DNA from 2 places in the Neglectibacter sp. X4 genome. Region 2 is predicted to be linked to the other one. Evidence: a T-box and tRNA genes for the amino acid it is inferred to sense, from the RefSeq annotation. Region 2 holds a T-box; the other holds one or more tRNA genes.
What was found. The T-box of region 2 lies ahead of pheS (phenylalanine--tRNA ligase subunit alpha). A T-box ahead of a tRNA ligase gene usually reads a tRNA of that ligase, here a tRNA-Phe.

Region 1 (6,053 bases), on a different contig from region 2:
TCCAGCTTGTCATAGTTTTCAGAAACGTCCCCGGCAGGGCAGTAATGAAACCGCGCGTCTGTGCGGTATTCTTCGCCCTGAGGCCCTATAATAGTGATGGGCCGGGTTTCCTCTGTAAGGCGGTTTGGAATGCCTTCCCACTCCTCTACGCCATGAATAAAGGTGTTGGAGCGCAGGGTGCAGCCTAAAAAGAGAATGTCCGCGTCCAAGTCCAGCAGTCTGCCCCAGCAGCCATCACGGGGGCAGGGGCTGTGGGCCTGTTCCTCGCCGGCTGTGTAGGCCGCGGCACCCTTTCCCAGGGCGGCTACTGAATGGGTGGGATGCAGGGAGCGCACCACGCCGGGCCTGTGCCGGAAAAGCTCGGGCAGGATGCCTACGCAGGAGGGAAGCGTGCGGGAGTCGAACACAGTCTGCTCCTTGCCTTGCCCAATGTATTTCCAGGTGTGGGTGGGAAAAATGAGCAGCCCCTCCCCCATGTACTGGCACCAAGCGTCCAGGACTGTATCCGCACCGCCCTCTACTGGGCCGATGGCCTTCATGGAGGAATGGATGAGCAAAGCGCCTTGGGGGTTGACACCCATGTTTTTAATGTCTGCCAGCAAATCGCTTTTTGTATACATTTTAATCGCCCTGCGATACAGGCTGTGCCCGGTATCGTTCCTTTCTCGCGTTTTTTCGCACCTATTATTTCCTGTCCAAGAAGCCTTCCCTTTCCAGCCACGCCGCCGAATCTGCCAGGGCCTGCGAGGTTTTCACTTCCAGCACAGCCCGGCAGTTTCTCTCAGCGGCAAGAGCCAGGTGCCAGGGCAAATCAATTTTCCCTGTGCCCAAGGGCAGGTGGTTTTTTCCACCGATTGCGTCATGAATGTGGAAATGATGCAGCCGTTCTTTATGTGCAAGGAAAAAGGGCCTGTCCACGTCCCCGGCGCTGTGGTTATGGCCGATATCGAAGGTCAGCCCAAAGAGCGGGCTTTGGAGGAACAGCTCCAGGGCCTCTTGGAGGAAGGGTTTGTTAAAATTCCCGGTATTCTCCAGGCAGATGGAAACCGCCCCTTCTGCGGCTTCCTCACACCGGGCAATGGCCTCTGCCAGCCGCCCCAGGAAATGTTCCCGGTACATTTCATAGAGATACGCCTTTTTCCCAGGCAGGGTAAAGTATACGCCTTCTGACAGGTGCATGTTTAAGACAGGGATGTGCAGCTTACGGGCAAAGGAGATAGTTTTCAACAGGGTGTCCAGGTACGCCTGGGCCACAAGGGGGTTGAAATCACACAGATCCAACTTTTCGTCCAGGTGTATGGTGAAATAAACCTGATACCTGTCTGCCACGCTTTGCAGCAAGGGCATGTCCCACTGCTGGTACTGGGGCAGGTTCATGTTCAGTTCGACAAAGCCAAACCCTAAATGGCTGCACAGGGCCGCAGCGCTCTCCGGATCCGAGGCTTCCAGCAGGGTGGGTATTCCCCATTCTTTTACCGGCACTGCTCCCACTCCTCCCGGGTGATGCCATAAACCTTCGTGATGGTGTTCACATCGTCCTCAAACTCTTCTAACAGGCGCATGCCGTTAGCCATAGCAGTGGAATAAGAGCCGATGTTCGTGTATTTCATGTAGGAAAAAAGCATGTTAAAAGGGGTGTTTTCAAAGGCCCAATCCCGGCAGGCCCGGGCAGCCTCTTTGGCATAACCTTTGCGCTGCTGATCTTTGCGGATGTGGTAGCCAATCTCAGGCTTTATCTTACTGCCGATGTTCTGCATGGTCAGGCCGCAGTCACCGATTACTTCCCCCGTCTCTTTCAAAACCACTGCCCATAGGCCAAAGCCAAAAATCTGATACCGCTCCATGTTCCGCTGGATCCATTCCCTGACCCGCTTTTCATCGAAGGTATAGGGGTAGTGCTGCATGATATCCCTATTCCCCCAAACCTTGTACAGGGCATCAAAGTCGCTGGGAACCATCTCCCGCAGGATAAGGCGTTCTGTTTCCAACTGCATAAGCTTTACACGCTCCTTTCGCAAAACAGGGGTTTCATTTTCGGTTCGGCTTCCGCTTGATTGTCAACAGCCGCACGTAATCGTCCAGCAATTCTGTGCTTTCAGGCTCAAACATAACCCATTTTCCGTCATGGAAAGTCTGCGCCTTTGCGTATGCTGTTTGTATCTGTGCAGGGAAGCTGTCTTGAAGTGCCTCAAATTTATCCCGCTCGGCCTTGCCAAAAATTACCATGAACCCTGCACAGCCTTCCCGGGCGTATAAGGCGCACAGGGTCTTGCCGCCCCTGCGGTACTTATATTCATATTGCCAGTTTTTGCCGCCTGTGTTCCAAAGCCGCTCCATTTCGTATTTCGCGTCAATTGCGGCGCACAAGCCCGTCCACACCTCATACAGCGCTGGCCCAAGCAATGCCGCCAGTTCTTCCCTGTCCGGGATATTTTCCAGCATAAAGCTTCCACCTTTACAGAAAATGAGAAACGCTATGGACATCTATCCATAGCGTTTCTGGAGGTGACACCCGGATTTGAACCGGGGAATGAAGGTTTTGCAGACCTTTGCCTTACCACTTGGCTATGTCACCAATGTTTAGGAAAAGACGCTCCAAGAAAGAAGCGTCTTTTCACATCTTGTGGAGCGGACGACGAGGCTCGAACTCGCTACCTCCACCTTGGCAAGGTGGCGCTCTACCAGATGAGCTACGCCCGCAAATGGTGCCTCCGATCGGAATCGAACCAATGACACGGGGATTTTCAGTCCCCTGCTCTACCAACTGAGCTACAGAGGCAAATATGGCGACCCGGAACGGGCTCGAACCGTCGACCTCTAGCGTGACAGGCTAGCGTTCTAACCAACTGAACTACCGGGCCAGATTACCTAAGTAAAACATGTGTATGGTGGGGACAATAGGACTCGAACCTATGACCCCCTGCTTGTAAGGCAGGTGCTCTAACCAGCTGAGCTATGCCCCCATCTCCCACACATCCTAAGTACCGCTTAAGCGGCGCTTGCGCTGTCTACCAGCGACGCTCTATATATTACAGGATTTTCCGTCAAATGTCAAGGGGTTTTTCAAAATTTATTTTTCTTTTTTTAAACTGCCTGCCGCCTGCTCTGCCAGGGACTCTAGTTCCTCTTTTGTAAAGTAATATTTCCGGCTGCAATACTGGCATACAGTTTCCACCCTGCCCTGGCTGTCCAAAGGAAGGGTACGGATTTCCTGAGGGCCTAAGGTCAGAAGGCCCTTTGCAAAACGCTCTTTGCTACAATTGCACACATAGTGTATCTGAAACTCGTCTAAAACCTCCATGGCAAAGCCGTCCAGAGCCTTCTGGCACATTTCCTCCAGGGAAAGCCCCTTTGCCAGCATGGTGGTTACGGAATCCAGCTTGGCGATATTGGCTTCCAGTTGCTTTACAGCGGCTTCCTCTGCCCTGGGCAGCACCTGAATCAGCAGCCCGCCGGAAAGCAGCGCCCCGCCCTTTTCCCTGTCCACCAGCACGCCTAAGGCGCACACTGTGGGCACCTGCTCGCTGATGGCATAATACTGGGTGATGTCCTCGGCTATTTCACCGCTTACAAGGGCTGTCTGCCCGATATAAGGGTCGCCCTCCCCTAAGTCGCGTATAACTGCCAGGCGGCCTTCATGGCCTACGCCGCCGCCCACATCTATTTTTCCATCCTGGCGGATGGGCAGTTCCACCTGAGGGTTGTCCACATAGCCGCGCACGTTGCCCCGGCTGTCTGAAAGGGCTGCAAGGGTGCCTAAAGGCCCCCCGCCGTTTACCTTCAGGGTTAGGGTGGCATTATCCTTTTTCAGCATGGCGCCCATAAGGGATGCGCCTGTCAGCAGCCTGCCTAAAGCCGCGCAGGCTGTTTTGGAAAGCCCGTGGAGCTGCTGGGCTGTGTATACAAGCTCTGTGGAGTCGATAGCGGAAGCCATCAGGCTCCCATCGGAAGTGATGGTGCGGATAATCCTGTCCATATGGTTTGGGTTTTCTCCCCTCATTTCAATTTTTGCGCGGCAAACACCAGCCGCTGGCTGTCCTCCCGGGGCGGCTGAAACGTTAGCTCGTCATACACCTGGATATTTCCGAAACCTGCCTTTCCCAGCATGGCAAATACTTCTTCCAGCGGGTAGGCAGACTCGGAAAAGTGCTCCCGGCTGCGGCGGTACAGCTTCCCCTCCCGCTGGAAAAAATCCAACTGGATGTCCACACGCCCAGAGCCTGGGATGCAGCGGTTCTGCCATACACAGTAGACCTGCCCTATATCATAGACAAAGGTATTGTTCCCCAGCACCTTTTCGTGTTTGTAGAGGGTGTTCAGGTCAAATAAAAAATACCCTCCGGGATTCATAAAAAAGGAAACCCTGCCAAAGGCCTGCTGCATCTCTTCCCTGCCGCTTAAATGGTTCAGGCTGTCTAAAGAGCAGATAACCGTATCCACTGTCCCGTACAAGTCCATTTCCTGCATTTTCTGGCACAGAAACAGGATGTCCGCCCCTGCCTGGGCGCATTTCATCCGGGCCTCTGAAAGCATCTCCACAGAAGCGTCTATGCCGTATATATCCACGCCCCTGCGGAACAGCTCCAGAGTCAGGGAGCCTGTGCCGCAGGCCAAATCCAATGTAAGGCCGGGCGTATGCCCCAGCCGCTCTAAGAGGGAAAGGAAATATTCCGCCCGCTCCTTATAGCCCACGTTGGCGGTTAGGGCATCGTAAAACTGGGCAAAAACCGCGTAGCTTCCCATAGGCTTATTCCTGCTTCCTCTCTTTTCCCAGCCGGCTGAACACCAATTCATAGCCGTCGCTGCCGTAATTCAGAGAACGGTTTACCCGGCTGATGGTGGCGGTGGAAGCTCCTGTTTTTGCCACAATGTCGCTGTATACCTGCTTGTCGCTGAGCATCTTTGCCACAGCCAGACGCTGGGACATGGATTTCAGCTCTGGCACTGTACACAGATCGTCAAAAAAGCGGTAGCACTCCTCCGGCGTTTCCAGCGACAGCACTGCCTGGAAAAGAAAATCTATGTTACCGTCCTGCAATTTCGCGTTCATCTCTGCGCCGTCCTTTCTTTCCATGAAAAATTTTAAAACCCGCAGGCTTTCTGCGCCCGGTATGTTCTTATCTCCCTGTTTTCACACGGTTCCCACTGGTTTATCATTTTAACACAGAAAAGCAGAAAAGTAAAGTTCAAAGTCTGTGGATTTTATGGCATCAGGACAAAACCCGCTCCAGCTCCCGCAGGCTGCGGATAATATAGGCAGGTGCAATGTCCTGAGGCGGCTGCTTTCCTCTGGGATTATACCAGCAGGCGGGCATCCTGGCAGCCACAGCGCCTGCAATATCGCTGGAAAGGGAGTCGCCCACCATCAGGCAGTCCTCCGGGCTGCACCTAAGGGATACGAGCATTTCTTTAAAAAATGTCTTTCCCGGCTTGATACAGCCTATTTCCTCGGAAATGAACACAGCCTCCGTATAAGGCAGGAGTTTTTCCACTCGGGGCCTTTGCACCCGGGTGACGCCGTTAGTGGCCAGCACCAGCTTATGGCTTGCGGAAAGCTGCCTGAAGATATCAAAGGTATCCTCTTCCATAAAATCGCAGGACAAGGCTACATGCTTCAGGTAACATTCCACCAGTTCGTCTATATCCCCGCCCCACCCCAGGGTCTGTGCGAGGCATGTAAAATGCCGCTGGAGATACGCATAATAATAGCGGTGGTAATTTGCCTGGATGTCTTGATTCGAGGTATTGTCCAAGCCAAACTCGTCCCAGATTTTCCAGCTTAATTTTTCATCTAAAGAAATATATTCCGGCGTATACGCGGCGTTAAGCTTCTCCGCAATGGCTTTTTGGGCGCAGGCATAGGCACGTCCAAAATCTAACAGCGTGCCGTCCACATCAAAAATCAAATATCTATAGCCCATTATGCCGCCCCTTATACGTCATTGCGCACCAAGTCCTCATAGGTCTCCCCTTTGATGATGATACGGGACTCCCCTTGGGACACCATAACACAGGCTGGCCGGGGATTGCGGTTATAGTTTGAGGCCATGGAA
Region 2 (6,053 bases):
ACGGCATAGGGAGCGTGCGGGTGGTGGCAGGATGATGGAAAAGGGCAAGCTGCCCTCCTGCTTTCCAGGCGGTAAGCTGAAAAATAGACAAAAAACTGGGGGATACGGCGGGAAAAATTTCTGCCCGCCCGGTTTTGGGTGTGCTATAATAATTAGGGCTTGTTCGAAAAATCGCAAATACCATCTTTTTGTCCAAACGGGACGCATGTATGCGTCTGCGGTTCTCTGTGTTGGAAATCCTCGAAACACGGCAGGTTTTTTGCGGTTTCCTCCTTGAAACCACCTCGTTTTGTCTCAAAAATTTGGCAGTTTCTCTATTTTCAAACAAACCCCAGGAAACCGGAAACCGCCTGAGGAAGGCGTATACCAGAAGAGAGAAGTGATTGATTATGACCGTCATCCCCTCCCGCTACAAGGCCGCCCTGCGGCTGTATGAAACCCAGAAGGCCATCGGCCTGATTAAAAATGTGTTCCAAGTGAAGCTTTGCGCCGCCCTGCATTTAAAGCGGGTGACGGCCCCCCTGTTTGTGGATCCCGCCACTGGCCTGAACGACGACTTGAACGGCGTGGAGCGCCCGGTGGCCTTTGACATCCCCGCTGTGGGGAAGGAGGCCCAGGTGGTGCATTCCCTGGCAAAGTGGAAGCGGCTGGCCCTGCACGATTACGAATTCTTTGTGGGCAACGGGCTTATCACAGACATGAACGCCATCCGCCGGGACGAGGAGCTGGACAATCTCCACTCGGTATATGTGGATCAGTGGGACTGGGAAAAGGTGATAGACCGGGGGATGCGCAACGAAGCTTACCTCCGCGAGACAGTGGGGCGCATTGTCAGCGCCATCTGCGGCACCTTAGACGAACTGAAATGGCAGTTCCCGGATTTGGACACCCAGCTTTGCCGGGACGTGGCCTTTTTCACCGCCCAGGAGCTGGAGGATCGCTGGCCCCAGCTTTCCCCCAAGGAGCGGGAAAACGCTATTGTCAAGGAGCACAAGACCGTGTTTATCGGGCAGATTGGCGGGAAGCTGAAAAGCGGCCAGCGCCATGACGGCCGCGCCCCGGACTATGACGACTGGGGCCTTAACGGCGACCTGTTCTTCTGGCACGAGGCCCTGGGCCAGGCCATGGAAATCAGCAGCATGGGCATCCGCGTGGACGGGGAAAGCCTTGCCCGGCAGCTCCAGGAGGCGGGCTGCGAGGAGCGCCGGGAGCTGCCCTTCCACCAGATGCTGCTGCGGGGGGAACTGCCCCTCACCATCGGCGGGGGCATTGGGCAAAGCCGGCTGTGCATGCTGCTTCTGGGCAAGGCCCACATCGGCGAGGTGCAGGCCTCTCTGTGGGACGAGGAAACCCGCCGGGTCTGCCGGGAAGCCCACGTGACGCTGCTGTAATCCTGTACAATTTTTATAAAACCCCGCAGGAAAGCGATGGGGAGCAGGGAGCAGGTGGACGCCCTCGCCGCCTGGCTGCGGGAGGACGGCTGCACTGTGAAAAGCGGCCCCCGGGTTACAGAGGACGGGTATTATGAAAGCAGCGTGCTGGATAAGGAAGGCAACGCTATAGAAATTACCGTATAGGAGGGAAAAACCATGAGCCCAGAAGAAAAAATCAGGGCTGGGGTGCTGTTCTGCCCTGGCGAACCAGAGCTTGTAGCGATTAAGCGCAAGACCCACAATTTGAATGTAGACTACAACCAGACCCACGAGGACGAGGTGGAAAAGCGGGCCGCCATCCTCTCCGAGATCATCGGGGAGATGGGGGAAGGCGTGCGTATCCAGGGGCCTATCGCCTTCCACTACGGGAAGCACACGAAAATCGGCAAAAATTTCTTTGCCAATTTTAATTTCACCGTCCAGGATGACGGGGAAGTGACCATAGGCAACGACTGCAACTTCGGCCCTAATGTTACCATTGTCACGCCGGTGCATCCCATGGTGGCCAGCGAGCGCAGGCTTATGCGCACAGGCGCCGGGGAGGAAAAGCGTTTATGCTACGCAAAGCCTGTGCATATCGGCAATGACTGCTGGTTTGGGGCCAATGTCACCGTGTGCCCCGGGGTGACCATCGGGGATGGCTGCGTTATCGGCGCGGGCAGCGTTGTCACCCGGGATATCCCGGCAAACAGCTTTGCCGCCGGGGTGCCCTGCCGGGTGATACGGGAAATCACAGAGGCCGACAGCATGGCACATATGCCGGAGGTGCTGGCAGACAACCAGGTGCTGTAAAGAAAAGAGGAAGGCCCGGCGGGTTCCGGGTTTTTGCCGCCTGAAAGGGACAAAAAAGGCCGGCGGAACATGTTCCGCCGGCCTTCCTCTGCCGAAAAGGTTTGTGCAATTTACTTCTAAACATATTGCCTTAAATCTCAAACACCTGCCCCGGTGCGCTGACATCCATTACATGGGGGGCATATTCCCGGTAGGTGGGGGTGGACTTGAACAGGGGCACCACAGAGTAATCCCCCCACATGTGCATGGGGAACACCTTCTCCGCTTTGGCGGCCTCGAAGAAGTATTTCATGCCCAGGTCGAAGTCCGACTCCTGCCGCGGGTCAAGGGGCACAAAGGCCGCGTCTATCTTCCGGCAGCCCAGGGGGCTTAGCTCGTCCTTATAAAGGCGCACCATCTGGTCGTTCTGCATCCGGGGCGCGCCGTCCCACACCCAGCAGTTCAAATCCCCCGCATGGTAGAGGAGTTTTCCCTCGCACTCCACCAGGAAGGCCACGCCCGCGTCTGTAGAGCGCAGGGTGGCAATGCGCAGGCCCTCCACCTCATAGAAGCTGTGGGGGGACACAAAGGTGGTCTGGGCGCGGAGATGCTCCGGCACCCGGCGGGAAAAAATGTCGTCAGACAGCAGGTAGTGTACCTGCCGCCCCTCCTTTGCAAGGCTAAAAACCGCAGGGGAGAAATGATCCTCATGGCTGTGGCTGGCAAACACATACAGGGGCTTGTCCGATTCCGGCACTTCCCCTTCGTAATAGTCGAAAAGCAGGCAGCAGCCCTCCAGCTCCACATGGTAGCAGCTATGCAGTATAAACGTAACTTTCATACAGGCCATCCTTTCTTTGCCATATTGGGCAGTCAGCAGGCGGTTTCACAGCGGTATGCCAGGGCCGCCCGCTGCCAGTATTCTTCCGGGATCTCCTGGTAAGGAGCCTTGCGCCCGCAGTCCCGCTCGTAAAGAGCCTGGGCATAGGGCGGCAGGAGGCCTACCATGTTTTCCCCGGTAATGAGGGCATGGCGCACCATGGCTGTCCACACCCGGCCCCGTTCCAGCAGGCCGGACTCTTCCAGATCCCGCACAGCCCCCTCCAGGTCATAGGGCACCAGGGCGTATTCCGGCCTCCAGCGGGGCATGTCCCCCTCCACGCTGTGGAGAAAAAGCATCTGGGCCTTGCCGGGGGTGGAAAGGGGGATTCCAACAGATCCCGCCCGCACCACCTGCTGGCAGCCCCGCTCAAAAAGCCCGGAAAACCAGGAACCCAGTCGGTGGGTGTGGCCGCACAGGATGTATTTCTCCGGCAGTTCCCCCAGCTTTTCCTTCGCCACCGGATCCCCCTGCTCCAGCCTTCCCCCCACAGCCCAGGGGGAGCCGTGGCAGTAAAACAGAGGCGGCGAGCCGGGAAAGCTTTCCCGCCCGGCAATTTCCAGGCTCTGGAACCAGTCCAGATCCCGGGCTGTCAGGTTTTCATAGGTATACAGCAGGGAGCCTGTGGAGGAGCCGTCCTGCCAGCCGGAGATTTTCCCGGCCCTGTAGTCCAGCATATACTCCTCCCGGTTTCCCCGGATAAAGCGGCAGTCGTACCGGGCGGCGCAGTCATAAACCTGCTCCATGGTTCTTTGGGGATAAGCCCCGTCGGAAATATAGTCCCCCAAAAACACATACCCCTGGGCGCCCCGCTCCCTGGCGTGGCCCAGGCAGGCCTTTAAGGCCCGGGCGTTTCCATGTATGTCGCTGAGCACCGCTATAAGCATAGGATCCCCCCTTTTTTATCCCCTATATCATAGCACGAAACCCGCCTTGTGGCAAGCGCCCCAGGAAAAGAGGCGCCGGAAAACCGGGCGTCCTGCTTGAAGCATTCCCTTTCAAACAAAAGGGTTGCAAGTTTCTGCGCTTTATGGTATGATACAGAAGCCAGCTTCCGGGAAAGCTTTTCCGGAAGGCTGTTTTGTAAACAGATGAGAAACGCTGGGATGAAAGAAAGTACCCCTGTACCGTCCGTTCAGAGAGCCTGGGCCATCGGCTGCAAGCCCGGGCACGGGGCAGGCAGGGGGAAGTTCCTTTCGGAGCGGCGGGGCTGAAGCCGGTCGCGGTGGGTAGGCCCCGACGGCGCGGCCCCGTTACAGGCCGGCACAATGAGGGCAGTTTTCTGCCGAATTTGGGTGGTACCGCGTGGCTTTATGCCCCGCCCCATGTTGGGGCGGGGCTTTTTTGTTCCCACCCCCGCGCAGCTTCGCGCCGGCCTTACTGGGCGCGCCTCTGGTACGCCATGCCCGTGCAAGCAGCGAAAAATTTACACAGAGCAGCGGGCGCGGCGCTCCGCCACGCTGCCGGAAAGGAAGAATGGACATGAAGGAAAAAATCGAGGCCCTGGCCCGGCAGTTCCAGCAGGAGCTGGAAGGGGCGGGCACCAGCGACGCAGTGGAAAAGCTGCGGGTGGCCTATCTGGGCAGGAAAGGCTCTGTCACCCAACTGCTCAAGGGCCTGAAAGAAGTGGAGGCCCAGCAGAAGAAAGAGCTGGGGCAGCACATCAATATGCTGAAAAAGACGGTGGAGGACAAGCTTTCCCAGCAGGTGGAGGCCATCCGCCGGGCAGAGGAGCAGCGGCTGGTGGAAGCCGCCGAGCAGTATGACGTAACCCTGCCTGTAGGAAGCGGGGCAGGCTCTTACCATCCCATCACCATTGTCCAGCGGCAGTTGGAGGAAATATTCGCCTCCATGGGCTTTACCATTGAGGACTACAAGGAGATTGTGACGGACTATGAGTGCTTCGAGGCTGTGAACATCCCCAAGGATCACCCGGCCCGGGACATGCAGGACACCTATTACCTGGAAAACGGCCAGCTTTTAAAAACCCACACCTCCGCTGCCCAGAACGCCATTATGCGCAAATATGGCCCGCCCCTGCGGGCCATATTCCCGGGCAGGTGCTTCCGCAACGAGGCCCTGGACGCCAGCCACGAAAACACCTTCTTCCAGATGGAAGGCATGATGATTGATAAGGACATCTCCATTTCAAACCTTATCTATTTCATGAAAACCATGCTCTCCCAGGTGTTCGAGCGGGATATCAGCGTCCGTCTGCGCCCCGGGTTCTTCCCCTTTGTGGAGCCTGGCTTTGAGCTGGATATCTCCTGCCTTATCTGCGGCGGGGAGGGCTGCTCCACCTGCAAAGGCTCCGGCTGGATAGAGCTGTGCCCCTGCGGCATGATCCACCCCAACGTCCTGAAGGCCGGGGGCATTGACCCGGAGGAGTACACCGGCTTTGCCTTTGGCCTGGGGCTTACCCGCCTGGTGATGATGAAATACGGCGTGAAGGATATCCGCGACTTAAACAGCGGGAACCTGAAAGCCCTGTCCCAGTTTACCCACGAATAGCAGCATACTGCTGCACCTGGGACGCGGGAAACGCGAGCGGGAATTTTTCGCCGCAGAACTTTTTTCCGCGCTTACTGAGGCTGTCCCGTGCTGAACGCGGCTCCCGCAAACGAACCGCTTGACCTGAGACTGGGGTACACAAAAGTTTTTGAAGATTTTTAAGGAACTTTTTACAAAAAGTTCCTTAGGGCTTGTTTGAAAAATCGCAAACACCGTCTTTTTGTCCAAAACATGCGTTTTCTGTGTTGGAAATCCTCGACAGGCGACAGCCTGTCTAAACGCATATATGCGTTTGCGGTTCATCCGCCTTGAAACCGCCCTGTTTTGTCTCAAAAACTCGGCACTTTCTCTACTTTCAAACAAGCCCTAAATCAGAGTTTGAGGCGGCAGCCTCAACAAAGGAGGAAGCGAACGTTATGTTGATATCCATGAACTGGATTCAAGATTTTGTAGATTTA

Region 1: it encodes a tRNA-Phe, which carries the amino acid that the T-box ahead of pheS (phenylalanine--tRNA ligase subunit alpha) is inferred to sense. The anticodon was not compared.

The regions. Positions count from the first base shown of each region.
Region 1 is NZ_QWLE01000001.1:282,132-288,184, forward strand. Features, by position in the region: gene D1841_RS01370 (AAC(3) family N-acetyltransferase) at 1-620, opposite strand, end outside; gene D1841_RS01375 (sugar phosphate isomerase/epimerase family protein) at 685-1,482, opposite strand; gene D1841_RS01380 (GNAT family N-acetyltransferase) at 1,473-1,994, opposite strand; gene D1841_RS01385 (DUF3788 domain-containing protein) at 2,029-2,442, opposite strand; tRNA gene D1841_RS01390 (tRNA-Cys) at 2,501-2,575, opposite strand; tRNA gene D1841_RS01395 (tRNA-Gly) at 2,625-2,700, opposite strand; tRNA gene D1841_RS01400 (tRNA-Phe) at 2,704-2,779, opposite strand; tRNA gene D1841_RS01405 (tRNA-Asp) at 2,785-2,861, opposite strand; tRNA gene D1841_RS01410 (tRNA-Val) at 2,887-2,963, opposite strand; gene hslO (Hsp33 family molecular chaperone HslO) at 3,071-3,976, opposite strand; gene D1841_RS01420 (class I SAM-dependent methyltransferase) at 3,997-4,743, opposite strand; gene D1841_RS01425 (YerC/YecD family TrpR-related protein) at 4,748-5,050, opposite strand; gene D1841_RS01430 (HAD family hydrolase) at 5,211-5,921, opposite strand; gene lysA (diaminopimelate decarboxylase) at 5,933-6,053, opposite strand, start outside.
Region 2 is NZ_QWLE01000009.1:45,555-51,607, forward strand. Features, by position in the region: gene D1841_RS05985 (PLP-dependent transferase) at 1-35, shown strand, start outside; gene asnA (aspartate--ammonia ligase) at 384-1,391, shown strand; gene D1841_RS05995 (VOC family protein) at 1,428-1,577, shown strand; gene D1841_RS06000 (sugar O-acetyltransferase) at 1,590-2,225, shown strand; gene D1841_RS06005 (MBL fold metallo-hydrolase) at 2,356-3,045, opposite strand; gene D1841_RS06010 (metallophosphoesterase) at 3,078-3,971, opposite strand; T-box leader at 4,179-4,413, shown strand; gene pheS (phenylalanine--tRNA ligase subunit alpha) at 4,567-5,595, shown strand; gene pheT (phenylalanine--tRNA ligase subunit beta) at 6,012-6,053, shown strand, end outside.